DNA from 2 places in the Bacillus sp. VA15 genome. Region 2 is predicted to be linked to the other one. Evidence: a T-box and tRNA genes for the amino acid it is inferred to sense, from the RefSeq annotation. Region 2 holds a T-box; the other holds one or more tRNA genes.
What was found. The T-box of region 2 lies ahead of ileS (isoleucine--tRNA ligase). A T-box ahead of a tRNA ligase gene usually reads a tRNA of that ligase, here a tRNA-Ile.

Region 1: it encodes a tRNA-Ile, which carries the amino acid that the T-box ahead of ileS (isoleucine--tRNA ligase) is inferred to sense. The anticodon was not compared.

Annotation. Positions count from the first base shown of each region.
Region 1 is NZ_JBVQPQ010000014.1:24,810-39,154, reverse strand. Features, by position in the region: rRNA gene rrf (5S ribosomal RNA) at 1-67, shown strand, start outside; tRNA gene AC0DBE_RS21335 (tRNA-Val) at 90-165, shown strand; tRNA gene AC0DBE_RS21330 (tRNA-Thr) at 198-273, shown strand; tRNA gene AC0DBE_RS21325 (tRNA-Lys) at 311-386, shown strand; tRNA gene AC0DBE_RS21320 (tRNA-Leu) at 397-483, shown strand; tRNA gene AC0DBE_RS21315 (tRNA-Gly) at 489-563, shown strand; tRNA gene AC0DBE_RS21310 (tRNA-Leu) at 578-663, shown strand; tRNA gene AC0DBE_RS21305 (tRNA-Arg) at 673-749, shown strand; tRNA gene AC0DBE_RS21300 (tRNA-Pro) at 765-841, shown strand; tRNA gene AC0DBE_RS21295 (tRNA-Ala) at 847-919, shown strand; tRNA gene AC0DBE_RS21290 (tRNA-Met) at 940-1,016, shown strand; tRNA gene AC0DBE_RS21285 (tRNA-Ile) at 1,019-1,095, shown strand; tRNA gene AC0DBE_RS21280 (tRNA-Ser) at 1,102-1,194, shown strand; tRNA gene AC0DBE_RS21275 (tRNA-Met) at 1,212-1,288, shown strand; tRNA gene AC0DBE_RS21270 (tRNA-Asp) at 1,358-1,434, shown strand; tRNA gene AC0DBE_RS21265 (tRNA-Phe) at 1,447-1,522, shown strand; tRNA gene AC0DBE_RS21260 (tRNA-His) at 1,542-1,617, shown strand; tRNA gene AC0DBE_RS21255 (tRNA-Gly) at 1,627-1,700, shown strand; tRNA gene AC0DBE_RS21250 (tRNA-Ile) at 1,716-1,792, shown strand; tRNA gene AC0DBE_RS21245 (tRNA-Asn) at 1,805-1,879, shown strand; tRNA gene AC0DBE_RS21240 (tRNA-Ser) at 1,883-1,973, shown strand; tRNA gene AC0DBE_RS21235 (tRNA-Glu) at 2,004-2,075, shown strand; gene glgB (1,4-alpha-glucan branching enzyme) at 2,309-4,192, shown strand; gene AC0DBE_RS21225 (glucose-1-phosphate adenylyltransferase) at 4,189-5,331, shown strand; gene glgD (glucose-1-phosphate adenylyltransferase subunit GlgD) at 5,354-6,385, shown strand; gene glgA (glycogen synthase GlgA) at 6,382-7,836, shown strand; gene glgP (glycogen phosphorylase GlgP) at 7,823-10,219, shown strand; gene AC0DBE_RS21205 (TspO/MBR family protein) at 10,248-10,715, opposite strand; gene cotI (spore coat kinase CotI) at 10,806-11,879, opposite strand; gene cotSA (spore coat protein CotSA) at 12,069-13,202, shown strand; gene cotS (spore coat putative kinase CotS) at 13,217-14,272, shown strand; gene AC0DBE_RS21185 (hypothetical protein) at 14,274-14,345, shown strand, end outside.
Region 2 is NZ_JBVQPQ010000002.1:389,069-403,413, forward strand. Features, by position in the region: gene carB (carbamoyl-phosphate synthase (glutamine-hydrolyzing) large subunit) at 1-1,234, opposite strand, end outside; gene AC0DBE_RS06875 (carbamoyl phosphate synthase small subunit) at 1,219-2,313, opposite strand; gene AC0DBE_RS06880 (dihydroorotase) at 2,310-3,596, opposite strand; gene AC0DBE_RS06885 (aspartate carbamoyltransferase catalytic subunit) at 3,580-4,494, opposite strand; gene pyrP (uracil permease PyrP) at 4,640-5,947, opposite strand; gene pyrR (bifunctional pyrimidine operon transcriptional regulator/uracil phosphoribosyltransferase) at 6,122-6,667, opposite strand; gene AC0DBE_RS06900 (RluA family pseudouridine synthase) at 6,850-7,761, opposite strand; gene lspA (signal peptidase II) at 7,748-8,227, opposite strand; gene ylyA (sporulation-related RNA polymerase-binding protein YlyA) at 8,330-8,704, opposite strand; gene ileS (isoleucine--tRNA ligase) at 8,850-11,615, opposite strand; T-box leader at 11,668-11,894, opposite strand; gene divIVA (septum site-determining protein DivIVA) at 11,957-12,451, opposite strand; gene AC0DBE_RS06925 (YlmH family RNA-binding protein) at 12,545-13,318, opposite strand; gene AC0DBE_RS06930 (YggT family protein) at 13,379-13,651, opposite strand; gene sepF (cell division protein SepF) at 13,658-14,113, opposite strand; gene AC0DBE_RS06940 (YggS family pyridoxal phosphate-dependent enzyme) at 14,097-14,345, opposite strand, start outside.

The DNA of each region.
Region 1 (14,345 bases), on a different contig from region 2:
AAGTTAAGCTCTTCAGCGCCGATGGTAGTCGGGGGTTTCCCCCTGTGAGAGTAGGACGCCGCCAAGCAATTGCACGCTAGTGCAATTATGGAGGATTAGCTCAGCTGGGAGAGCATCTGCCTTACAAGCAGAGGGTCGGCGGTTCGAGCCCGTCATCCTCCACCATTCTTCATTATACATATCGGTTTTACATATATGCCGGTGTAGCTCAATTGGTAGAGCAACTGACTTGTAATCAGTAGGTTGGGGGTTCAAGTCCTCTTGCCGGCACCACTTTTATATGATATAATATTCAAGTCTCTTGTAAGAAGAGCCATTAGCTCAGTTGGTAGAGCATCTGACTTTTAATCAGAGGGTCGAAGGTTCGAGTCCTTCATGGCTCACCATTTACATGTTGCGGATGTGGCGGAATTGGCAGACGCGCTAGAATCAGGCTCTAGTGTCTTTACAGACGTGGGGGTTCAAGTCCCTTCATCCGCACCATTTCTGCGGAAGTAGTTCAGTGGTAGAACACCACCTTGCCAAGGTGGGGGTCGCGGGTTCGAATCCCGTCTTCCGCTCCAACTATACCATCCACGCCGGGGTGGTGGAATTGGCAGACACACAGGACTTAAAATCCTGCGGTAGGTGACTACCGTGCCGGTTCAAGTCCGGCCCTCGGCATTAAGTTTTGCGCCCGTAGCTCAATTGGATAGAGCGTTTGACTACGGATCAAAAGTTTAGGGGTTCGACTCCTCTCGGGCGCGCCATGATCTACATGAAATCGGGAAGTAGCTCAGCTTGGTAGAGCACATGGTTTGGGACCATGGGGTCGCAGGTTCGAATCCTGTCTTCCCGACCATTCTTGGGGCCTTAGCTCAGCTGGGAGAGCGCCTGCTTTGCACGCAGGAGGTCAGCGGTTCGATCCCGCTAGGCTCCACTTGGTTTCAATAAATATTTGGCGGTGTAGCTCAGCTGGCTAGAGCGTACGGTTCATACCCGTGAGGTCGGGGGTTCGATCCCCTCCGCCGCTACCAATGGACCTTTAGCTCAGTTGGTTAGAGCAGACGGCTCATAACCGTCCGGTCGTAGGTTCGAGTCCTACAAGGTCCACCACTATACGGAGGAATACCCAAGTCTGGCTGAAGGGATCGGTCTTGAAAACCGACAGGGGTGTCAAAGCCCGCGGGGGTTCGAATCCCTCTTCCTCCGCCATATATATTCTTAATCATCGCGGGGTGGAGCAGTTCGGTAGCTCGTCGGGCTCATAACCCGAAGGTCGCAGGTTCAAATCCTGCCCCCGCAACCAAATTATATGAATGAAATAAGGGGTACCTAAAGGGTACAACCTAAAAAATTCACATGTAAATATCAAAATGGTCCGGTAGTTCAGTTGGTTAGAATGCCTGCCTGTCACGCAGGAGGTCGCGGGTTCGAGTCCCGTCCGGACCGCCATTTAAATACTTAGGCTCGGTAGCTCAGTTGGTAGAGCAACGGACTGAAAATCCGTGTGTCGGCGGTTCGATTCCGTCCCGAGCCACCATTTATCAATATATATTTTGGCGGTTGTGGCGAAGTGGTTAACGCACCAGATTGTGGCTCTGGCATTCGTGGGTTCGATTCCCATCAATCGCCCCAAATAAAATTGCGGGTGTAGTTTAGTGGTAAAACCTCAGCCTTCCAAGCTGATGTCGTGGGTTCGATTCCCATCACCCGCTCCATTTCTATATTGTCATGGGCCTGTAGCTCAGCTGGTTAGAGCGCACGCCTGATAAGCGTGAGGTCGATGGTTCGAGTCCATTCAGGCCCACCATGACCTTTATATTCCACAGTAGCTCAGTGGTAGAGCTATCGGCTGTTAACCGATCGGTCGCAGGTTCGAATCCTGCCTGTGGAGCCAAATGGAGAAGTACTCAAGTGGCTGAAGAGGCGCCCCTGCTAAGGGTGTAGGTCGTGTAAGCGGCGCGAGGGTTCAAATCCCTCCTTCTCCGCCATATGATTACACATATAAGTTCTCAATCATCGGCCCGTTGGTCAAGCGGTTAAGACACCGCCCTTTCACGGCGGTAACACGGGTTCGAATCCCGTACGGGTCATTCAGAAACCTTGCATATCCTGCAAGGTTTTTTTATTTTTTATAAATCCTGATATGCCTTAGATATCATTCTATATTCTATAAACAGGCAACAAAAATCTCCATATATTTCGTTTTTCTTCGGAAAATGAAGTTAATTGTCAATAAGTATAAGCGCTTTCATGAAAGGGCTTTTTTTTATTTCTTCGAATAAATACTATAAATGAAAACTATGATGTCAGAAAGGATGATTACATGGCCGCTGCCAGCCCTACAGCACATGATGTTTATCTTTTTCACGAAGGCAGTCTGTTTAAAAGCTATCAGCTGTTTGGCTCGCATTATCGCGAGCTGAATGGCCAAAGAGGATATGAATTCTGTGTGTGGGCGCCTCATGCGTCAGAAGTACGAGTGGCTGGGGACTTTAACAGCTGGTCAGGAGAACAGCATGTGATGCACAGAGCGAACGATGGTGGCATTTGGACGTTGTTTATTCCAAATTTAGGAGAAAAGGAACGATATAAGTATGAAATCGTGACGAAAAGCGGCGAGATCAGGCTGAAGGCAGATCCATATGCTATTTATTCAGAAATCAGGCCCAATACAGCGTCACTTACTTACGATTTGGCAGGATACAACTGGCAAGATCAAAAATGGCAAAAGAAACATAAGGCTAATACGCTGTATGAGAAACCTGTTTTTATTTATGAACTTCATCTCGGTTCCTGGAAGAAACATTCTGATGGCAGGCATTACTCTTATAAAGAATTAAGCCAGTCGCTTATTCCTTATATCAAAGAGCATGGGTTTACCCATATCGAACTGCTTCCGGTGTATGAGCACCCTTATGATCGTTCCTGGGGATATCAAGGAACGGGTTATTACAGCCCGACAAGCAGGTTTGGCACGCCGCATGATTTGATGAAGTTTGTGGATGAATGCCATCAAGAAAACATCGGAGTCATTCTGGATTGGGTCCCCGGACATTTTTGTAAAGACGCACATGGTCTTTATATGTTTGATGGAGAGCCACTTTATGAATATCAAGAAGAACGTGATCGGGAGAACTGGCTATGGGGCACGGCAAACTTTGACCTGGGAAAACCGGAAGTTCATAGTTTTTTAATTTCTAATGCGTTGTACTGGGCGGAACTCTATCATATAGATGGATTTAGGGTTGATGCAGTGGCTAATCTCCTGTATTGGCCAAATCAGGATGAACGCCATACGAATCCATATGCTGTTGAATTTTTAAAAAAACTCAATCAAACCATGAGAGAGGCATATCCTCATGTCATGATGATTGCGGAAGACTCTACGGAATGGCCTCAAGTGACAGGTGCTGTTGAGGAAGGAGGGCTCGGTTTTCATTTTAAATGGAATATGGGCTGGATGAATGACGTACTGAAATATATGGAGACGCCGCCAGAAGAAAGGCGGTATTGTCATCAGCTTATTTCGTTTTCATTACTGTATGCGTTTAGTGAACATTTTGTATTGCCGTTCTCTCATGATGAAGTCGTATACGGAAAAAAATCCCTTCTTAATAAAATGCCTGGCGACTATTGGCAGAAATTTGCCCAGTATCGGCTTTTGCTCGGCTATATGACGGCTCATCCCGGAAAGAAATTGATCTTTATGGGATCAGAATTTGCCCAATTTGATGAATGGAAAGATACAGAACAGCTTGATTGGTTTTTGGACTCCTTCCCCATGCATCAGAAAGCCAGCGTTTTTACGCAAGATCTTCTCCGCTTTTATCAAAAAAGCAAAATCCTTTATGAACATGACCATCGTGCACAATCGTTTGAATGGATTGATGTCCATAATGACGAACAATCAATCTTTTCTTTTATTCGTTATGGCAAAAGGCACGGTGAGGCGCTTGTCATCATTTGTAATTTTACACCCGCGGTCTATCATCAATATGATGTTGGAGTTCCTTTTCTTACTCAATACATTGAAGTGCTGAACAGCGACAGTGAAGCATATGGAGGCTCAGGACAAATCAACAAAAAGCCGTTAGCGGCCAAAAAGGGAGCTCTTCATCATAAACCATGTTATATCACGATGACCATCCCCCCTTACGGCATTTCGATTTTACGGGCGGTTAAAAAAAGAGGAGAGATAAAAAGATGAAAAAACAATGTGTAGCCATGCTCCTTGCCGGCGGGAAGGGCAGCCGTCTCAGCGGATTGACAAAAAATATGGCCAAACCGGCTGTATCTTTCGGGGGAAAATACAGGATTATTGATTTTACCCTCAGCAACTGTTCCAATTCAGGCATAGACACAGTCGGGATTTTAACACAATATCAGCCGCTTGAGCTGAATTCCTATATTGGAATCGGCAGTGCATGGGACCTTGACAGATATAATGGCGGCGTGACGGTATTACCCCCTTATGCCGAGTCATCAGAAGTCAAATGGTATAAAGGGACGGCAAGCGCCATTTATGAAAATCTTAATTATTTGAATCAGTATGATCCTGAGTATGTGCTGATATTATCAGGAGATCACATATACAAAATGGACTACGGTAAAATGCTTGATTTTCATATTGAAAAGAAAGCGGATGTAACGATCTCTGTCATCGAGGTGGGCTGGGAGGAAGCAAGCCGGTTCGGCATCATGAAGACCGATGCAGATGGGACGATTACACATTTTGATGAAAAGCCCAAATTCCCTAAGAGCAATCTTGCCTCAATGGGAATTTATATATTCAATTGGCCGCTTTTGAAACAGTATCTTGAGATGGACGACCGGAATCCTTATTCAAGCCACGACTTTGGCAAAGACATTATTCCTCTGCTTTTGGAGGAGAAAAAGAAGCTTTCCGCTTATCCGTTCAAAGGTTATTGGAAGGATGTCGGTACTGTTCAGAGCTTGTGGGAAGCCAATATGGATCTGTTAAAAGAGGACTCGGAGCTGAAACTATTTGAACGGAAGTGGAAAATTTACTCCGTCAATCCGAATCAGCCTCCGCAATTTATTTCATCTGATGCGCAGGTTCAAGATTCGCTTGTGAACGAAGGTTGTGTTGTATATGGAAATGTGTCTCACTCCGTTCTTTTTCAAGGCGTGACTGTCGGTAAGCATGCGACTGTTAAATCATCCGTCATAATGCCGGATGTGACAATTGGGGAGCATGTAGTAATTGAAAATGCCATCGTTCCTAAGGGTCTGGTGCTGCCGGATGGCGCAGTGATTCGATCCGAAAAAGACATTCAGGAGGCGTTGCTCGTTTCAGAGGAATTTGTAGAAAAAGAATTGATCTAATACTGAAGAGGGGGCTGAGTCAGTGTTCAATAATCAAATGTTAGGTGTTATAGATGAAACCACATATAAGCATTCTCTTCAGGATTTAACGGCACAGCGGTCGCTGGGAGCAATCCCTTTCGCCGGCAGGTACCGTCTGATCGATTTTATGCTTTCCAACATGGTGAATGCGGATATTAGGAGTGTCGCGATTTTTCCGAAGTATCGCTATCGTTCGCTTATGGATCATCTTGGAGCAGGTAAGGAATGGGATTTGCATCGAAAAAAGGATGGCCTCTTTTTTTTCCCGTCGCCCCACCTTCACCAAGAATACGATGAGTTCGGTTCTTTTCGGCAGTTTTCCGACCATCTTGATTATTTTCACAGAAGCACACAGCAGTATGCTGTCATCTCCAACAGCCATACTGTATGCAACATTCAATTTCAATATGTGCTGAAACGCCATCAGGAGGTTGGCTGCGACGTCACCGAGGTATTTCAGGATGGCCAGTCGCTGCAAATCTATATCATGTCTACAGCGCTTTTAAAGGATCTGATCTACGGACATAGTGAAAAAGGCTATAAAACCATTCAGGAGGCTGTTGAAAAAGAATCCTCCTCCTTGACCATTTGCCCTTATGAATATTCAGGTTATGCCGCTGTGATTGATTCGGTGGAAAAGTATTATACCCACAGTATGGAGCTCATTCAGCCTCGTTTTTGGCAGCAGGTGTTTTTGCCGCAGCAGCCGATCTATACAAAAGTGAAGGATGAGCCGCCGACGAAATACGGAAAACACAGCACTGTCAAAAATTCCTTGGTGGCAAACGGATGTGTGCTTGAAGGAGAGGTTGAAAACTGCATTTTGTTCAGGGCGGTTCATGTCGGAAAGGGGACGAAGCTGAAAAACTGCATTATTATGCAAAAAACGCAGATTGGCGAGGATTGCCAGATTGAGCAGGTCATTTCTGATAAGGACGTTAAAATCGGCAATGCGACTGAGGCTGCGGGAACAGCTGAGCAGCCGCTTGTATTAAGAAAAGGTTTGGTGCAAGGAGAGCTGATGAATTCTTGAAAGTATTATTTGCTGTATCTGAATGTACCCCGTTTGTTAAATCAGGAGGTCTTGCCGATGTAGCTGGTGCTCTGCCAAAGGCACTTGCGCGATTAGGCAATGAAGTAGCTGTAATGCTTCCGAAGTACAGCCAAATACCTGAGCGATGGAAAAAGCGCATGGAAAAAACGGCTGAGTGTACGGTAGCCGTCGGCTGGCGTCAGCAATATTGCGGAATTGAACAGATTGCTGAAGATGATGTGAATTATTATTTCATCGACAATAAATATTATTTTAACAGGGATTCGTTGTACGGGCATTATGATGACGGTGAACGGTTTGCCTTTTTTTCAAGAGCTGTGCTGGAGGCCGCCGAAGCTGTGAATATTCAAGCCGATATTGTTCATACTCACGACTGGCATACAGCGATGGTCAATTATTTGCTGAAAGAGGAATACAGAAAACATCCTTTTTATAAGCAGATGAGAAGCGTGCTCACAATCCACAATCTACAGTTTCAAGGCATATTTCCGCCTGATGTCACACATGACTTGCTAGGGCTTGAGATGGATCATTTTCATTATGAAAGGTTAGAATGCAACGGATTTGTTAATTTTATGAAGGCAGGCATCATTGCGGCTGATCATGTGACAACTGTGAGCCCCACTTACAGAAATGAAATATTGACGCCTTATTATGGTGAACAGCTTGAGCAGGTTTTGCAATATAGGGAAAATGATATAACCGGCATATTAAATGGCATTGATGATACTTTCTATCAGCCGAAATGCGATCCCTATATAGAGGCGCATTATGATTCGGAGCATCTTGCATGCAAGGAAGTAAATAAAACGAAGCTTCAGCGGCGGATGGGGCTTCCAGAGCGAAATGATATTCCGCTGATCAGTATGGTGACAAGGCTCACTAAACAAAAGGGACTTGATCTTGTCCGCAGAATTATGCACGAACTTCTTGAAGAGCAAGACATACAGCTAATTGTGCTGGGTACAGGGGAACGTGAATTTGAAGATTATTTCCGGTATGCAGAATTGGCTTTTCATGAGAAGTGCCGAGCGTATATTGGGTTTGATGAGCCGCTTGCCCATCAAATTTATGCGGGCTCCGATATGTTTTTGATGCCGTCGAAATTTGAGCCGTGCGGCTTGGGTCAGCTTATTGCTCTCCAATATGGCGCCATTCCGATTGTCAGGGAGACGGGCGGTCTTTACGACACTGTCCGTTCCTATCAGGAGGAAGAGGGAACGGGCAATGGCTTTACGTTTTCCGCTTTCAATGCGCATGATCTGAAATTTACGATCGAGAGGGCGCTGTCGTTTTATCGCCAAAAGGATGTATGGAAGAGCATCATGAAGACCGCAATGAATGCAGATTACAGCTGGGAGCAGTCAGCAAAAGAGTATCAGCGCATTTTCGAGCATGTGACAAGGAGTGGACGGGATGTTCTCGAGTAAAGAACGCTTTGCAGCCTTATTTTTAAAGCGTCTGGAAATGACGTGCGGAAAAAGCTTCAAAGACTCTGCCAAGCTGGATCAATATAAAACGTTGGGCAATATGGTCAGAGAATATATCAGCGCTGATTGGATCCAGACGAATGAAAAAAGCAGGTCCAATTCCGGGAAGCAGACATATTATTTGTCAATCGAATTTCTGCTCGGTCAGCTTCTTGAACAAAATTTAATGAATCTTGGCGTTCGTGATGTTGTAGAAGCAGGCTTAAAGGAAATCGGCATCAATTTAGAGGAGATCCTTCAAATGGAGAGCGATGCAGGTCTCGGCAACGGCGGGCTTGGGCGCTTGGCAGCTTGCTTTTTAGATTCTCTGGCTTCATTGAATTTGCCGGGGCACGGGATGGGCATTCGTTATAAGCATGGCTTGTTTGAGCAAAAAATTGTAGACGGGCATCAGGTGGAGCTGCCTGAGCAATGGCTGAAAAACGGGAATGTATGGGAAGTAAGAAATGCCGATCAGGCAGTTGACGTGCCGTTTTGGGGCGAGGTGCATATGACAGAAAAGAACGGACGTCTGCATTTTCGCCACGAGCAAGCTACAATTGTTACAGCCGTTCCTTATGACATCCCAATCATCGGCTATGAAACGGGTACCGTCAATACGTTAAGGCTTTGGAACGCTGAGCCTTATGCGCATTATCATGGCGGCAATATTTTGTCTTATAAGCGGGAAACCGAAGCAGTTTCTGAATTTTTATATCCTGATGACACTCATGACGAGGGGAAAATTTTACGGCTGAAGCAGCAGTATTTTTTAGTATGCGCAAGCTTAAAAAGCATTGTGAACAATTACCGAAAAACAAATAAATCTTTATCCGGCTTGCATAAAAAAGTAAGCATTCATATTAATGATACCCATCCTGCACTGGCAGTGCCTGAGCTGATGCGGATTTTGCTCGATGAAGAGAACATGAGCTGGGAAGAGGCCTGGCATATTACCGTACATACGATTTCTTATACAAATCATACGACATTGTCAGAAGCGCTTGAGAAATGGCCGATTCATTTGTTTAAGCCGCTGCTCCCGCGAATGTACATGATTATTGAAGAGATCAATGAAAGGTTTTGCCGGGCGGTGTGGGAAAAGTATCCCGGAGACTGGAAAAGGATAGAGGACATGGCGATTACGGCGCATGGTGTTGTCAAAATGGCTCATCTGGCTATAGTGGGCAGCTACAGTGTAAACGGCGTTGCCAAAATTCATTCCGATATTTTAAAGGAAAGGGAGATGCGCGATTTTCATTTGCTGTTTCCGAATCGTTTTAACAATAAGACGAATGGAATTGCCCACAGGCGCTGGCTGCTGAAAGCGAATCCCGGCTTGTCTGCTATCATCACGGAGGCGATCGGCAATGAATGGGTGAAACAGCCGGAATCACTGATTCGCTTAGAACCGTACGCCTCTGATCCTGCTTTTATCGAACAGTTTCAAAACAACAAAAGCAGGAAAAAACAAGAGCTCGCTGATTTGATTTTTTGCACGGCCGGGGTAGTTGTGAACCCTGACAGCATATTTGATGTTCAGGTGAAACGGCTTCATGCATACAAACGGCAGCTGCTGAATGTTCTTCATATTATGTATTTGTATAATCGGCTCAAAGAGGACTCGGGCTTTTCTATCTACCCGCAAACCTTTATTTTTGGGGCAAAGGCTTCACCAAGTTATTATTATGCCAAGAAAATCATTAAGCTGATCCATTCTGTCGCGGAAAAGGTCAACTATGATCCGGCAGTCAAACAACTGCTCAAGATTGTTTTTTTGGAAAATTACAGAGTTTCTATGGCTGAGCGGATTTTTCCAGCGTCAGATGTAAGTGAACAAATTTCAACCGCAAGCAAGGAAGCGTCTGGTACAGGAAATATGAAGTTCATGATGAACGGCGCTTTGACGATTGGCACACATGACGGCGCAAATATTGAGATACTTGAGCGGGTGGGGCCTGATTGTATTTACACATTCGGTTTAAAGGCGGATGAAGTTCTATCGTATCAGGAAAACGGCGGCTATAGATCGAGGGAATATTATCAGCATGACCGCAGAATCAGACAGGTAGCGGATCAGCTGATCAACGGTTTTTTTGAAGGGGAAGCAGATGAATTTGAATCGATCTATGACTCGCTGCTTCCGCATAATGATGAGTATTTTGTGCTGAAGGATTTCAGCTCATATGCAGATGCGCAGGGGCGTATTCAAGCTGATTATCTCGATCGGAGGAAATGGTCTGAGCGTTCGATTGTGAATATTGCCCATTCTGGATATTTCTCAAGCGACCGCACGATCCGGGAATATGCGAAAAACATTTGGGGAATCCAGCCGATGATGTGAAAAGCCGCTGTATAAGCGGCTTTTTTGTTCACAGATTCATGGAATAGATTGTAAAGGATAAGAATGTCGCAAATGCACTCCATAAAAAATAAGGCAAAAGAAGATAGCTTGCGGTCCTGCTGTATTTTCTCGCTATGATCATTAAAACGATTGCAGTGATGGCGACAAGCAGGCTGTCAATCGATGCAGCCAGCAGATTCTTTTGGGTAAATTGAAAATAGCTGAATGCCTGATTGAGCACATAATTAATCAAAAGCGTAAGCCAAAAGCTTTTCGCATCTTTAAATGAAAACGCGGCATACACAATGGCAGCTGAAAGGGAGATCAGGGCAAATAGGATGGCCCAAATGATGCCGATCGCAGATCCGGGTGGCGTCCAGTCCGGTTTTTTCAGTGAATTGTACCATTCTTGGTCAATTGGAAACAGGTAGTCTGCGGCTGAAAACAGCGCATATGTAATCACAAAAACCGCTATGGCACCGACCATCTTCTTCATGTTTGTAACCCCCGTATGTATTAATGTTACATTTATTCTTACCCTTATCTTATAAAGATCATCCCCCCGATATGCGGGGGAGATGATGTCTTAAATCAGCTGCTTTAATGCGTTTGCTTTAATGCGTTCATATTCAAAAGCTGACTCTAATTCTTCCTTCGGTAAAGCAGACTTGCGGACGTATTTTTCGCGAATGACATCGTAAAGCTCATAAGGAAACAGCATATCAATAAACATTACTTGTTTTTGTTCGTCAGTTAATGGGGCACTGGATTCATATGCGTTCAGCATCACATGAAATGTTTCTTCATCCCAAACGCCCGTCGTATCTAAAAGCGGAATAATCATTTTGCGCAAATCTCGAATAGGAAGATCAAATGATACGGTATCTAGGTCGATGACCCAAATCTGTTCGTTTTCCCCCAAGAGGGTATTTCCGGTTCCATAATCCTGGTGGCAAAGATTAGGGCTTTTTTTCAGCTGTTCAGTCCATGGCACATAGGACGACTGCAAAAGCCGGTCTTTGATGCGCAGTCCGTCTTCAATAAAGCTGTCTATCTCTTGAAGATAAAGCTGTGAGAAAGGATCTTCTTTTTCCATCTGCGCCATCAGCTTCCACGTTTCCATCTGTTTGCATCGTTTCGTATAGTGATTCGGCCAGCGCCCTAATTTCGTAAATACGGGAACGCCATTAGGCGGCTGATATCCGACGGAAGCTGTATGGAAATCAGCAAGGCCTTTCATGATAAACTCCAAATCCTGCTTTACAGTCAGCTCAAACGGCCTTCCTTCGATCCAGTCATATACGACAAATAGAAAGGAGCCGTGCTTGGAATATAGGCTGCCTTTTTTATTTGGGATTATGCCGGGAACGTTCATTCCTTTTTTTGCTAAATAATCCTGTGCGAAAATGGAAAACAAGGCTTTCTTTTCGGGCCTGTGTATTCGTTTCAGACAAACCGCACCGGAGCCTGTGTGAACCTTCCACACAAGCGCCATCTGGTTTCCTTGAATGACGTCTATTTTTTCAGTCTGCACATCCCATCCTTGAAGCACATTTTCAGCCAGCTCGGTTAATTTTCTTTCATCTTCTGCTGATAAAGGAAGCTCTGATGAATTCCCCTCCTCAATGACTTCTTGGTTTTCTGCCATTAAAGGACACATCCTTACCTGTTTTACTCCTACCTTATGAATCGAAAGAAAAAAATGATTGAGATATTTGACTATATTTGATAGAAGAACCTGGTTGTTTACCCGTTTTGTTTTTGGGGCAGTCCCATTCCGCACAAGTTGGTTGTTCAACCGTATCATGATTCTAACTAGTTAAAAATCATGCAGGAATGGAGGCTATGTATGAAAATAGCACTGATCGCCACAGAGAAGCTTCCTGTCCCCTCGGTTCGAGGAGGCGCCATTCAAATCTACCTCGAAGCAGTTGCCCCTTTGATTGCCAAAAAACATGAGGTGACTGTATTTTCTATTAAAGATCCAAATCTCGCTGATCGAGAGACAGCAGACGGAGTCCATTATGTGCATTTGGATGAAGACCGTTATGAAGATGCTGTTGGAGAAGAGCTGAAAAAGAGCCGTTTTGATCTTGTGCATGTCTGTAATCGCCCAAGCTGGGTGTCGAAACTGAAGAAACAGGCGCCAGATGCTGTTTTTATTTTAAGCGTTCACAATGAAATGTTCGCTTACGATAAGATCAGCCAGGCAGAAGGTGAGATATGCATCGATTCTGTAGCGCAGATTGTTACGGTCAGCGATTATATTGGCCGGACGATCACAAGCCGTTTTCCGTCAGCACGATCAAAAACAAAAACGGTGTATTCCGGTGTGGATTTGAAAGCGTACCACCCACGCTGGACAAAAGAAGGGCAGCGGGCTCGCGAAGATATGCGAAGCGAGCTGGAACTTCACGGTAAAAAAATTGTCCTTTTTGTTGGCCGGCTCAGCAAAGTAAAAGGCCCGCACATTTTATTGCAGGCGTTGCCGGACATAATCGAGGAGCATCCTGATGTCATGATGGTGTTTATCGGGTCAAAATGGTTCGGAGATAATGAATTAAATAACTATGTCAAACATCTTCATACCCTCGGTGCGATGCAAAAGGATCATGTCACATTTATTCAATTTGTGAAGCCAAAGGACATTCCTCGCCTTTATACCATGTCAGATGTATTTGTATGCTCTTCGCAGTGGCAGGAGCCTTTAGCGAGGGTTCATTATGAAGCGATGGCTGCGGGACTGCCTATTATTACAAGCAATCGGGGAGGCAATCCAGAGGTCATAGAGGAAGGGAAAAACGGCTACATCATTCATGACTTTGAAAATCCTAAACAATATGCTGGATATATCAATGATTTGCTCAGCAGCTCTGAAAAACGGGAACGGCTTGGGAAATACAGCCGTCGTGAGGCAGAAAGCCAATTCGGCTGGCAGAGGGTGGCGGAAAATCTGCTCAGCGTGTATGAGAAGAACAGATAGAAGGGGTGAACAGAGTGTACCAAAAAGAGCATGAAGAACAGATTGTGTCCGATATTCTCAACTATTATCCGTTCCATATCGAACATGTGGCGTTGAAATCAAACAAAAGCGGGCGCAAAATCTGGGAAATACAAACTGATCAAGGCCTAAAGCTATTAAAAGAAGCGCAGATGAAACCGGAGCGAATGCTTTTTATCACTCAGGCACATGCCCATTTACAAGAGAAAGGGCTGCCGGTAGCGCCGATACATCAAACAAAAAATGGCGGGAGCTGCTTAGGTACTGATCGGGTCTCCTACAGTTTATATGACAAAGTGACAGGAAAAGAAATGATTTACTATGATGCAGAGCAGATGAAAAAAGTCATGTCATTTGCCGGCCATTTTCATCATGCGTCAAAAGGATATGTTTGCACAGATGAAAGCAAGAAAAGAAGCAGGCTCGGCAAATGGCATAAATTATACCGGTGGAAGCTGCAGGAATTAGAAGGGAATATGCAGATCGCGGCATCTTATCCTGATGACTTATTTTCGCAAACTTTCTTAAAACACGCTGATAAAATGCTGGCAAGAGGAAAAGAGGCTCTGCAAGCGCTTGATGAATCAGAGTATGAAAATTGGACAAAAGAAACGCTTGAACATGGCGGATTCTGTTTTCAGGATTTTACATTGGCGCGTTTGACTGAGATCGACGGGGAGCCTTTTTTAAAAGAGCTTCACTCGATTACCTACGATTTGCCATCAAGAGATCTGCGCATTCTGCTGAATAAAGTTATGGTTAAGCTTTCTGTATGGGATACCGATTTCATGGTTGCACTGCTTGCAGCCTATGATGCAGTGTATCCGCTCACAGAAAAACAGTACGAGGTGCTATGGATTGATCTCGCGTTTCCGCATTTGTTCTGTGCAATCGGCCATAAATATTATTTGAAGCAAAAGAAAACATGGTCAGATGAGAAGTACAACTGGGCGCTGCAAAATATGATTTCTGTTGAAGAATCTAAAGATGCGTTTTTGGATACAATGCCGGAACTGTATAAAAAAATAAAAGCGTATCGGGAGGCGAATTGACATGAGGTCATCGAGACAAAAAGCCTCCATTTCTAAACTCGATCTCGACCAATTCGTATTTACACCGCCTGGA
Region 2 (14,345 bases):
CGTCTTTCAATTCAAGATGATACACATCCGCTTCCAGTGAACGCACAGCCTTCAGCAATGACTCTTCAAGCGTGCGGCCGATCGCCATGACCTCTCCTGTCGCTTTCATTTGCGTGCCGAGCTTTCTGTTTGCTGATTCAAACTTATCAAACGGCCAGCGCGGAATTTTTGATACGACGTAGTCAAGAGCCGGTTCAAATGCTGCATATGTTTTTCCTGTCACCGGGTTCATCATTTCATCTAATGAAAGGCCGACAGCGATTTTAGCAGCAAGCTTTGCAATCGGATATCCCGTTGCTTTTGATGCAAGGGCAGATGAACGGCTGACCCGCGGGTTTACTTCAATAATGTAGTATTGAAAGCTGTCTGGATCTAAAGCGAGCTGTACGTTACATCCGCCTTCGATTCCAAGCGCGCGGATCAGTTTTAACGATACATTCCGCAAGAGCTGATATTCGCGGTCGCTGAGCGTTTGGCTTGGCGCGACAACAATACTGTCTCCAGTGTGGATTCCGACTGGATCAATGTTCTCCATATTACAAACGACAATGGCGTGGTCCTGGCTGTCTCTCATGACTTCATACTCGATTTCTTTATAGCCGGCGATGCTTTTTTCAAGCAGACATTGATGCACCGGGCTTAATTTTAAGCCGTTCTCAACAATTTCTTTCAGCTCTGTTTCATTCGAGCAGATGCCTCCGCCTGTTCCGCCTAATGTATATGCCGGGCGGACAATAACAGGGAAACCAATTTGGCTGACGAAGTTTTCTGCTTCTTCCAGAGAGTGGATAATCTCACTTTCTGGCACCGGTTCATTCAGATCATTCATAAGTGTTCTGAACAAGTCGCGGTCTTCAGCCTGCTGAATCGCAGACAGCTTCGTGCCAAGCACTTCGACGCCGCACTCTTCCAGCACGCCTCTTTCAGAAAGCTCAACCGCAAGATTCAAACCGGTTTGGCCTCCGAGAGTAGGAAGAATGGCATCCGGGCGCTCTTTTCTGATGATTCGCGTCAGGAATTCAGGAGTGAGCGGTTCGATGTAAACCCGGTCAGCCATTTCTGTATCTGTCATGATCGTGGCAGGGTTTGAGTTGACAAGGATGACCTCATAGCCTTCTTCTTTCAAAGCAAGGCAGGCTTGTGTTCCCGCATAGTCAAATTCTGCTGCTTGGCCGATGATGATCGGTCCAGATCCGATTACTAAAATTTTGTTAATGTCTACGCGTTTTGGCATACCGCTTCCCCTTCTTTCTCTGTTGTTTCGATCATTTCGATGAATCTGTCAAATAGATGGTTGGCATCCTCAGGACCAGGTGAGGCTTCAGGATGATATTGAACCGTAAATGCCGGCAGTGTTTTATGCTTCAGCCCTTCAATCGTATCGTCGTTAATTGCGATATGCGTCACTTCCAGTTCTGTTTCGCTGACGGATGAGACTGTATAGCCATGGTTTTGAGATGTTAAGGCGACTTTTCCGGTAGCCAGCTCTTTTACCGGGTGGTTTGAACCCCTGTGGCCGAATTTCATTTTTTCAGTATTCGCTCCGCACGCCAGCCCGAATAACTGGTGGCCGAGACATATTCCGAATAATGGCACTTTTCCGAGAACACCTTTAATCATTTCAATCGCTTCAGGCACATCTTTCGGATCTCCAGGTCCATTAGAAAGCATGATGCCGTCCGGTTTCAGCTGGAGCACTTCTTCCGCTGTAATGTTGTAAGGCACAACGATGACGTCACATTTTCGTTTGTTCAGCTCTCTAAGAATGCCGTGCTTCATGCCGAAGTCAACCAAGACAATGCGTTTGCCTCTTCCAGGGCTCGGATATGCGGTTTTGGCCGATACTTGGGATACTTGATTTCTCGGCAGTTCAGTTTCGTTCAGTCTTTTCAGCACTGCTTCGATATCTTCATCAGGTGAAGCGAATGTTCCTTTTAGCGCGCCTGCCGTGCGGATCATTCTTGTCAGCTTTCTTGTATCAATTCCCTGCAGTCCCGGAATGTTTTTCATTTTTAAATACTCGTCTAATGTGTATGCTGAACGCCAGTTGGAAGGCAGTTCACACAATTCTTTGATGATCAGCCCTTTCACAAAAGGGGTAATGGATTCAAAATCATCACGGTTGATGCCGTAATTTCCGATAAGCGGGTACGTTAATGTTACGATCTGCCCGCAGTAAGAAGGGTCAGATAAAATTTCCTGATAGCCTGTCATCCCAGTGTTAAAAACGACTTCTCCCATGCTGTGTTCTAAGCTTCCGAAGGCTTCTCCCTCGAATACCGCTCCGTTTTCCAATACTAATCGTCTCTTCATTTGACAAGTCTCCCTTCCTCATAAGCAAGCTTCCCTGCCGCAATTGTAGCGACCGGCCAGCCGGTACAGCTGATGCCGTTAAATGGTGTGTTTTTTCCCTTTGATAAAAATGTCTCTTTGTCTATAACTGCTTCTTTTTCCAAATCGATTAACGTAATGTCAGCAACTCGCCCCGTTTGTAATGTTCCGTATGGGAGACCGAACGCTTCGCATGGTTTGATTGTCATGTAATCAATCAGCTGTTTCAGCGACCAGCTGCCATTTTTGACAAAGTGTGTGTATAGGAGCGGGAACGCTGTTTCTAAGCCGACAATTCCAAATGGCGCCAGCTTCATGTCTGTATTTTTCTCTTCTTCTGTATGCGGCGCATGGTCTGTTGCGATAAAATCAATCGTTCCGTCTAAAAGACCTTCGATTAAAGCCGCTCTGTCTTCTGCACTGCGGAGAGGAGGATTCATTTTATAATTTGTGTCAAGTCCCGGAATGTCCTCATCACAAAGCAGCAAATGGTGTGGTGACACTTCTGCTGTCACTCTGATTCCTGCTTTTTTCGCATCACGTACGACCCTGACAGATTCTTTCGTACTGATATGGCATACATGGTAATGGCAGTTTGCAGTCTCAGCCAGCAATACATCGCGGGCAATATGAACTGATTCACACACAGAAGGAATGCCGTTGAGCCCGTTCGCTTTGGAGAATGTCCCCTCATGAACGCTGCCTCCGTAAATTAAGGAGTTGTCTTCGCAATGTGCGACAATCGCTTTGTCGATCGCAGCTGCCCGTTTCATCGCTTCATACATCATTCCTGCTGTCTGTATACCGACGCCGTCATCTGTAAAAGCAAATGCTCCGGCTTCTTTTAAAGCTTCAAAGTTTGTCATCTCATCACCGATTTGTCTGATCGTAATGGATGCATATGGAAGAACTCTTACGCATGATGTTTCTTTAATACGGTTTTGCACCCATTCCATCTGCTCCTTCGTATCAGGAACCGGCCGCGTATTCGGCATTGCTGCTACTGTTGTATAGCCGCCGCGCGCCGCTGCTTTTGCACCGGTTTCAATGGTTTCTTTTTTCTCTCCACCCGGCTCTCTGAAGTGTACGTGGAGATCAACAAACCCTGGTGAAACGAGCAATCCTTTTGCATCAATTACCGTTTCTTCATCCGTTGCATCAAGCTGACCGATTTCGGAGATGATTTCTCCCGTCACTCGAATATCCGTTTCTGTTTTTTCACCATTTTCGTTAAGTATCCAGCCGTTTTTAATGAGATATGACATACGCTGCTTCTCCTCTTTTCACTTTGGTTTGTAAGGCACGCTGTATCACTGCCATTCTGATAAATACGCCATTTTGCATTTGCTTGAAGATTCTTGATTTTTCGCTTTCTACTAAGCTGTCATCAATCTCCACTCCTCTGTTTACCGGAGCAGGATGCATAATGATCGCATGCTGCTTCATACGCTCAGCCCGTTCTACGGTCAAGCCGTATTTGTTTAGATAGCCGTCCTGGCTGACAACGGACTGATGTCTTTCATTTTGAATGCGAAGCAGCATGACGACATCGGAAAACTCAACTGCTTCATCCATTGAGACATACGTGCCGAATGAATTTTCTTCATCCTGCCATTCCAAAGGACCTGAAAACAGGACACGGGCACCCAATCTTGTCAACACTTCCGCATTAGATCTAGCCACTCTGCTGTGCTTGATATCGCCGTGAATGGAGACGGTAAGCCCTTTGAACGTATGGAACTCTTCATTAATCGTCATTAAATCAAGCAGTGATTGTGTCGGATGCTGACCGCATCCGTCTCCCGCATTCAAAATCGGGATGTTTATCTGGCTGACAAGCTCTTTATAGTACTCATCCTCGCTGTGCCTGATGACGCACACGTCCACACCAATTGATTCGAGCGTTCGGATAGTGTCATATAAGGTTTCGCCTTTTTGCACGCTTGTGCTTGTTCCATCAAGGTTCAGCACATTCATGCCCAGCTTTTTTTCTGCGACCTCAAAGCTGAACCGGGTTCTCGTGCTCGGTTCAAAAAACAGGTTCGCTGCAAATTTTCCCGTAAGCCAATTGTCTGTTTTTCCGCTTTTGAGGTCTTGTGCTGTTTGAAGCAAATCTTTGATTTCCTCAGTGCTAAGTTCACTCATCGTCGTTAAATGCTTCATGTTCTTTCCCCTCTCGTTTCAACTTTAAGGCTGAAAAAACCCCGGTCTTAGATAGACTCGGGGTATGGTTAAATAGAGGGCAGCATTGAAAGCTTCCTTCTCTTTATAACCCTTCCAAGCCTCTCTGGACTTTCATTAAAAGGTTTTAGATATGATGTTGTTCAGATGTGTCAGCCTGCTCTTCCTTCGCCTGCGGAAGAATCAGGTTTAAGATGACACCGACAATTGCGGCAAGCGCCATTCCAGACACTTGGAATCCTCCTTGAGACACTTGGATAAAAGCGCCTCCTACACCGATCACAAGGATAACTGAGGTAATAATAAGGTTTCTGTTGTTTTCATAATCAATTTTGTTGTCAATCAGCATTCTCAGACCGCTCGAAGCGATAATTCCGAACAGCAGGAAGGAGACGCCTCCCATGACCGCTGACGGCACTGAACTGATCAGTGCTGAGATTTTGCCGATAAAACCGAAGCAAAGGGCAATCACCGCCGCGCCGCCGATGACAAAGACGCTGAACACTCTTGTGATGGCCAGCACGCCAATGTTTTCCCCGTAAGTCGTTGTCGGCGGACCGCCGATCAGGGAAGCAAGAATTGTCGCCACGCTGTCACCCATAATGGAGCGATGCAGCCCCGGCTTTTTAATGAAATCTTGTCCAACAACTTTGCTCAGCACCATTTGGTGGCCGATATGCTCCGACATTGTCACAAACGCGACGGGAACCATTGCTGCTGCGATGCCGATTGTTACTGACGGTGAATAATCTTTAAACGGGATGATAAATTCAGGCACCGCAAACCATTTCGCGTCAAGCACCGGCTGGAAGTTGACAATCCCTTGAGTAAGGGCAAACAGGTATCCGCCGATGATTCCGATCAGAACCGGAATCAGGCTTAAAAATCCTCGTAAGAAAATCGCGCAAATAATCGTGATCGCCAGCGTAACTCCTGCAACACTGAAGTGCTTTAAGCTGTAGACCAATTCACTCGCGTTCGGATCAGCGTACATCGCCATGTTTACTGCAGTACTTGCCAGCCCCAGCCCGATGACGATAATAACAGGGCCTACGACTACAGGTGGGAGAATCTTCATCAGCCAACCGGTTCCAAGCTGCCTGATCAATAAGGCAATCAGCCCGTATACTAGCCCTGCAAGAAACGCCCCGACCATTGCCGCTCCCGGCCCGCCGGTCGCTTTTACCAGTATGATCGGAGAAATAAAGGCGAAGGATGAACCGAGATACGCCGGAATTTGCCCTTTCGTAATAAGAAGGTATGCAAGTGTCCCGATACCGCTTGTCACCAGTGCCACAGCAGGACTCATTCCGACCAGCTTCGGTACCAAAATCGTTGAGCCAAACATGGCAAACAAATGCTGCAGGCTGAATGAAACCCAAGAGAAAGGTGTCGGGACATCCCTGACTCCTAAATTTACTTTTTTCTTACTCATGATGATTTTCCCCCTGATTGTTAACTTTCATTTTAGGATGACTCAATGACTGTATAAAAAAACCTCTTTGCTATTTTTACGCAAAGAGGCATACAAAGACCTGCCGAATACTTTCGGGACTTTGTTGTGCACCTCTTTGCAACCTCTCTGGATTGCCTTTAAAAAGGTGATCTATTATTCATTTTCATAAATGGCGACGAGATCGTTTTGATCTACCTCATCAAGCTGAACCATAACCTTTTCAGCCTTTGATGTCGGGATGTTTTTCCCGATGTAATCCGCTCGGATCGGCAACTCCCGGTGTCCTCTGTCAACTAGTACTGCCAGCTGAATGGAGGAAGGTCTGCCTACATCCACAAGCGCATCCATACCTGCTCTGACCGTTCTTCCGGTGTACAGAACATCGTCTACGAGGATCACTTTTTGATCTGTGATGTCTACTGGAATATCTGCGCCTTTCACAAGCGGTTCTTCGTTGCTCGTTTTTTTGGAAAGATCATCTCTGTAAAGAGTAATATCAATTTCACCGACTGTTACAGGATTCCCTTCAATCTGTTCGATTCGTTCCGCAAGGCGTTTTGCCAAGTAAATCCCTCTTGTCTTGATGCCGACAAGGACGCAGTTATTCATTCCTTTATTGCGCTCGATCATTTCGTGAGCAATCCTGGTCAGCGCCCGTCTGATTGCCTGTTCGTCGAGAATGACAGCTTTTTGATTCAATGTGTGACACCTCACAGTTCATATAGAAGAAAAAACCCCTCCTGCCAGAGCATAGAGGGGTTTTAGGACAAGGTGCGCGCATATACACGCGTCCCGTCTATCCGTTATCCTTCTCAGCCTCTCTGGACTGTTTTAAAGAATCTATTCAGCTTCATTTATTATTTCAGAAAAGAAACAGTCTGTCAACCGTTATTTCTAAGGTTTTCGATTAATTCTGCCATATCCTCCGGAAGCGGCGCTTCAAATTCGACATATTCGCCAGTGCGAGGATGATCAAAACCTAAAATTCCGGCGTGAAGGGCCTGTCCGTTAAAATCGATCGTTTTTCTCGGACCGTATTTTGGATCGCCGGCTAATGGAAATCCAATATATTTCATATGAACACGAATTTGATGTGTTCTTCCTGTTTCAAGCTGGCATTCCACCAACGTAAAATCCTGAAAACGCTCAAGCACATGAAAATGAGTGACGGCATTTTTGCCATCACGCGTCACAGTCATACTTTGACGGTCTTTCTTGTCCCGTCCAATTGGAGCGTCAATTGTTCCGTCATCGTGAGAAATAAGCCCATGGACAACTGCCGTATATTTCCGCGTGACCGTTTTGTTGACCAATTGGTTTACAAGTGACTCGTGCGCCATATCATTCTTCGCCACCATTAATAAGCCGGACGTGTCCTTATCGATTCTGTGGACGATCCCCGGACGCATCACGCCATTTATTCCGGAAAGGTCGGTACAATGAGCCATAAGGCCGTTTACAAGCGTACCCGTAAGATGCCCGGGAGCTGGGTGCACAACCATTCCGCGAGGTTTATTGACGACCAGCACATCCTGATCTTCATAGTAAATATCCAGATCCATAGGTTCTGCCAGCACGTCGAGCGCTTCCGGCTCAGGCACAGTGACGGTCACCTGATCCCCCGGCTGAATTTTATAATTCGATTTTACAGGGCTTCCGTTCACGACAACTTGTCCGTCTTTCACCCATTGCTGCACCTGTGTTCTCGACCAATCATTCTCAGTCGATGCCAGAAATTTATCAATCCGCTCACTTTTTTGTTCTTCTGAAGCGGTTATATCAATTTGATTCATGGTATTGCTCCTTTTTCTTTTTCCCGCTGTCCAACAGCATTTGTATAAATAAAAGCATTACGCCGACACATAATGAAGAGTCTGCGATGTTAAAAATCGGGTAATTGTAATTCACAATAATGACATGGATAAAATCCACAACTTCCTGTCTGACAGCCCGATCAATGAAGTTGCCGATGGCACCGCCAAGCATAAGTCCGAGGGCCACGCCAAGAAGCCTTTGTCCTTTTGTATAACGCTGTATGTAATAAACAATGCCAATAATAACCGCGGTTGTAATGAGGTAGAAAAACCACATCTGACCGGCTAATATCCCCCATGCAGCACCCGTATTGCGATGGGAGGTGATATAGAATACCTGATCAATGATCGGAATGCTTTGTCCAAGCTCCATGTTCTTAACGACAAGCCATTTTGTCAATTGATCGGCTGCAATAATAAGTAGTGCGATCACATAATACAGCACAAACGTTCCTCCAGTTTACGGTTACTTTAATCCATTATGCATTTTATCAATAAAAAGCACTGGAGTAAAGAAATATCAGGCATATTAACCGGCCAGACACTGTTATTCATACAGTGCCTGACCATATTCGATATCCGTTGATTTCCACAGCGGAAGCGTTTTTTTTTCAAATTGGACATAGTAAAGAAAGTCGTTTGCTGTGCGGGCAGTCGGCAGCACAGCAAGCTTTGAAAGAGGAATGGGAGCCCCGGTTTCTTCACAGTATCCGAAAGTGCCGTTTTCGATTTTGGACAATGCGAGGAGTACATCTTGAAGCTCTTCTTTAATGTGATAGATCAGAGTTGCTTTTTGTTTATGATTGATTGCTGCTTGCGGGCTTGTTGAAGCCTGAAAGCAAGAATACTCAAATAATCTCGACTGTAATTCTTCTTTCGTCAGAAGAAGTTCCGTATATATTGCGGTCAGTTGATCATTCATTCATCACAACTCCTGCTCTTAACGTAGTACCTATATTGTTGCCTGTGAATGATGATCTAAAGCCCATAAGATTTTTCCTGCCGTTCTAAACGATGTCACTCTTGGCACAAAAAAAGCCCGGCTTTTACGCCGGGCCCCTTTTCCATTATTTTTGATAGTATTTTTCAACGATTTCAGCGTTTCGCAGTGAAAGTGTAGGATATTTTGGATTTGCACCTACATCTTTTGAAATCACACGGGATCTCTCACACATTTCGCCTTCGGCTTTCTCGACAGCGATTTTACCTGTCGCAAAGCTTTGCGCATCGTTCGGTGCTTCATTTTCTTCGCTGATTGTCAATTCAGAAACAATAAACAGCTGAGAAAGATTTTCTTTAATGGAAGCCAAGAGCTCTTGGTTTTCTTTGTTTGGATACAATTTCAGGTTGGCTTCCAATGATTTACCGATAATTTTTTCATTCCGCGCAGTTTCTAACGCTTTTAGCACATCATCACGGAAAGCCATAAAGCGGTCAAATTTATCTTCTGTCGCTTCGCTGTTTGGAACCGTGATTGTTTCCGGCATATCTGTCAGCTGAACGCTCTGCTCTTCAACAAATGTTAAATGAGACCATAATTCGTCAGCCGTATGAGGAAGGATAGGCGCTGAAAGCTTCACTAATGCAAGAAGCGTTTCATAGAATACTGTCTGCATGCTGCGTCTATCCGGATGATCCGCATGCTCGATGTACACAATATCTTTTGCGAAATCAAGATAGAATGAGCTCAATTCGATTGTGCAGAAATTATGGATGCTGTGATACACAACCGCAAATTCATACTCATCATACGCTTTTTTCACTTTATCAATCAGTTTGTTCAGTTTAATCAGCATATATTGGTCCACTTCGCGAAGATCTTCGACAGCCACCGCATTCGTTTTTGGATCAAAATCGAATAGGTTGCCATGAAGGAAACGGAACGTATTGCGGATTTTACGGTATACTTCAGCAACTTGCTTCAAAATGGCGTCAGACACGCGAACGTCCGCCTGATAATCAACTGAAGACACCCATAATCTCAAGATGTCGGCACCAAGCTGTTTCATAACTTTAGCTGGAACAACGACGTTACCGATCGATTTACTCATCTTGCGTCCTTCTCCATCCAGTGCGAACCCATGGCTGAGCACACCTTTATATGGCGCTTTTCCTGTTACGGCTACTGCTGTAGAAAGAGATGAGTTAAACCAGCCGCGATATTGGTCCGATCCTTCTAGATATAAATCAGCCGGGCGAACGAGATCTTCACGCTCTTCAAGCACCGCTTGATGAGAAGATCCTGAATCAAACCAAACATCCATGATGTCCTGTTCTTTTGTAAATGTGCCGTTCGGGCTGCCAGGATGTGTAAAGCCTTCCGGAAGAAGATCCTTCGCTTCTTTTTCAAACCAAATGTTTGAACCGTGCTGCCTGAACAATTCAGAAACATGTTCAATGGTTTCATCCGTAATAATCGGTTCTCCGTTTTCAGCATAAAATACCGGAATCGGCACTCCCCATGCACGCTGTCTGGAAATACACCAGTCTCCGCGGTCACGAACCATGTTGTGCAAACGCTGCTCGCCCCATTCAGGAACCCATTTGGTTTCTTTAATGGCATCCAGCAGATCTGATCTGAAATCTTTAATAGACGCAAACCATTGCGCTGTCGCTCTGAAAATGGTTGGTTTCTTTGTTCTCCAATCGTGCGGATAAGAGTGTGTAATGAATTCAAGCTTCACAAGCGCGCCTTTTTCATCTAGCTGCTGTGTGATCGCTTTGTTCGCGTCATCATAGAACATGCCTTCAAAGCCCGGAGCTTCGCTTGTCATTACACCTTTTGCATCAACTGGGCATAGCACATCTAAACCGTATTTTTGGCCGATGATAAAGTCATCTTCCCCGTGCCCCGGCGCTGTATGAACGCAGCCTGTTCCGGCATCAGTTGTTACGTGTTCGCCAAGCATAACGAGAGAGTCTCTGCCATATAGCGGGTGTTCAGCGATAATGTTCTCAAGGTCTTTCCCTTTGATCGTTCTTGTCACTTCATATTGATCAAATCCGCATGCAGATGCAACATTTTCGACTAAAGCACTTGCTACGACAAAGCGGTCTTCACCTACTGCAATCACGCTGTACTCAAGATCAGGGTGCACTGAAATTCCGAGGTTCGCCGGAATTGTCCAAGGCGTTGTTGTCCAAATGATGATGCGCTCGCCGTTTTCAAGAACGCCTTTTCCGTCTTTCACACCGAAAGCAACGTAAATAGATGCTGAACGTTTGTCTTGATATTCGATCTCGGCTTCAGCCAAAGCAGATTCACTTGAAGGTGACCAGTTAACCGGTTTAAGGCCTTTATAAATGTAGCCTCGTTTTGCCATCTCACCAAATACGCGGATTTGCTGCGCTTCGTATTCCGGTTTTAATGTCACATATGGGTTTTCCCAATCACCGCGGACACCAAGGCGTTTAAACTGCTCACGCTGTCCCTCGATTTGCTTCCAAGCGTACTCTTCGCACAGTTTGCGGAATTCCGCTACTGACATTTCTTTGCGGTTGACTTTTTTGTTTTTTGTGAGAGCCGTTTCAATCGGCAATCCGTGTGTATCCCAGCCCGGTACATATGGCGCGTTGTAGCCGCTCATTGATTTGTAGCGGACAATGAAGTCCTTCAAAATCTTGTTAAGCGCGTGGCCCATATGGATATCGCCGTTTGCATACGGAGGTCCGTCATGTAAAACAAATTTCGGGCGGTCTTTCGTCCGTTCCTGTACAAGACGGTAGATATCCTCTCCCTCCCATTTCTTTTGAATGTCAGGCTCACGGTTTGGCAAATTTCCACGCATCGGGAAATCTGTTTTCGGCATTAAGAGCGTGTCTTTAAAATCCATTTTCATTCCTCCACTGCATTTTTTCAGAAAATAAAAAAAGCCCTCTCATCCCATAAGGGACGAGAAAGCTTATCTCGCGGTACCACCCTTTTAGAAAAAGCAAGCATACGCCTTTTCCTCTCGAGCATCGTAACGTGATGAACGTCCTAACCTACTGTGAGTTCAGAAAGGAAACTTAAGGGCTGATCTACATGATTCCGGCCATCCCGGACTCTCACCATCTCCGGGTCGCTATAAAGGCCTGAAGGAAACATGACTGTCCCTTTCAACCGTTTTTTCATCTGAATTTATGAACGTATTATATTCGACAAGCTAAGAAAATGTCAAGATAATCAGAGAATTTATTCCTTTTCCTCAAATACTGCGTCGACTTCATACTCAAGCAGATGATCCCAATCGTCATTTTTCAGAAGATCGAGCTGAGCTTCAATCAACATTTGGAAACGTGTTCTGAAAACTTTAGACTGTTTTTTCAGCTCTTCAATTTCCATGGCAATTTTTCTTGATTTTGATAAAGATTCGTTGATAATGCGATCAGCATTTTTCTCCGCTTCCCGAACGATCAGTTTTGCTTCTTTTTGAGAATTGCGTTTTACGTCTTCAGCCGCTTCTTGAGCAACTAAAATCGATTTATTCAGCGTTTCTTCAATATTGGCAAAGTGTCCGATTCTTTCATCAAGTTCATTGACTTTCGCTTCAAGCTCAGTTTTCTTACGGAGAACAATTTCGTAATCTTTTCTGACTTGCGCTAGGAATTCATTTACTTCATCTTCATCATATCCGCGAAAACTTTTTGTAAACGTCTTGTTGTGAATATCATTTGGCGTTAATGGCATGATGCCACCTCCATTTTTACATTTCAGTACGGTTATCTAGTTCACATTATAAAACAAATTTCGCACAGATGGAGAAAAAAACTGAAAAACCGACTATTTTTGTCGCTCAAACGTAACTCTCCATTTGTCTTTTTTGGTTTTTCCTTCGATTTTTGTTAAGCTGCATCGGCCAAAGCCTCTGATAGAGAGCATGTCCCCTTCTGCCACCATGTATGAAGGGTCTTCAACTACCTTCCAGTTCACTTTCACGAGGCCGTTTTTCACAAGCGTCTGTGATTTCTGGCGGGATTGTCTGCTCATAGAGGCGCAGACGGCGTCAAGCCTTAAAGAAGAAACCGTGTCATCTCTTATTTCGACATCAACTGCTGGAATGTTAAGGTCTGACAAGTTAATTTTCTCTAGGCTGACCGCCGCTTTGCCTGCTTGGGTCAGCTGCGCCGCCACAAAATCAGCGGTATCGGCTGAGACAATCAATTGCACTGATGTCTCAGAAAACACGATGTCACCAAACTTTTGCCGCTTTAAGCCTATGCCCATTAATGCACCAAGCAGAGAACGATGATCTACAGAGACAAACTTTTCAGCATAACGTACGTTAAACGCCTGCAGTTCAAAATCCGATTCTTCCGGAGTGATGTACTCTGGATACAGAATCGCCCGTTTTCGCTCCGCTCTGTCATAGCCGCCGGAAAAAGCAAGCCCAACGTCAGCCTGTCCCGTAACAGCAGAAAGGATGACCTGCTCTCGGGGGTCTAAAAAGTCGGTCAGCTTCATTCTGTACTGCTTCTGGACTATTCCTTTCCATTCGAGCGCCTGGTCAATAAAGGCCCGCTCGTCTTTTCTGAAGTGTTGATATATATCGCTCATCGTCTTTCCCTTCTATGTAAAGAGGCTTGGCTGCTGCCAAGCCCCTATCAAACTGTCACATTAAAACGCAATCATGCGATAAAGCCCCCACAAGCCGGTTGTCGCAAACCGAAGCACAAGTATAGCTACGATCGGTGAAATATCTAGCATTGCGATCGGAGGGATGATTTTTCTAAATGGTTCGAGATATGGTTCACAAATCGAAGCTAAAAACCGCCCGACTGCCGTTTCCCTTGTACTCGGCACCCATGACATAAAAATATATATGATCAGGGCAAATGAGTAGATTGTGATTAATAAGCTTAAAACCGAAAAAACTTGATAAAGGATCATCTCGCTTTACCACCTCTGATGTTCGTCTTCAGATATGAGCTCAGAAATTGTGCCTGATACATCTACGTTGTCAGGCGTGCAGAGGAAAATATCCGAGCCGATTCTTTGAATATCGCCGCCAATGGCATAAACGGTTCCGCTTAAAAAGTCAACAATCCGCTTAGCCTGGTCATGCTGTATCCGCTGAAGATTGACGACAACTGCCCGCCGGTTCTTCAAATGATCGGCTATTTCCTGCGCCTCCGCATAAACGCGCGGCTCACTCAACACCACTTTAGAGGATTTCTGAACACTTTGCAAGCTCACTACATTCTGTTTGCCCGCAGGTTTGTTTGCGGTATAAGCCGGTTTTTCTTTTTGCTCATGCTCTTCATGAGATTCTTGCTCTGTCTCAATATATTCATATTCGTATTCTTCATCTTCCATTGAGAAAAAGTTTTTCAGTTTATTTTTCATACTCATTGCTGTACACCCCTGTTTCATTTCCGACTAACGATGAGCCGATTCTAATATAAGTAGCCCCTTCTTCAATTGCAATTTCAAAATCATTTGACATGCCCATCGACAGTTCAGTACACGGAGCGTTCGGCTGTTTCAGCTCCTGAACCTGATCACGGAGTTCTCTCAGCGCTCTGAAACAGCTTCTGATCTCATCTTGATCATCAGTCAGCGGAGCCATAGTCATCAGTCCGGC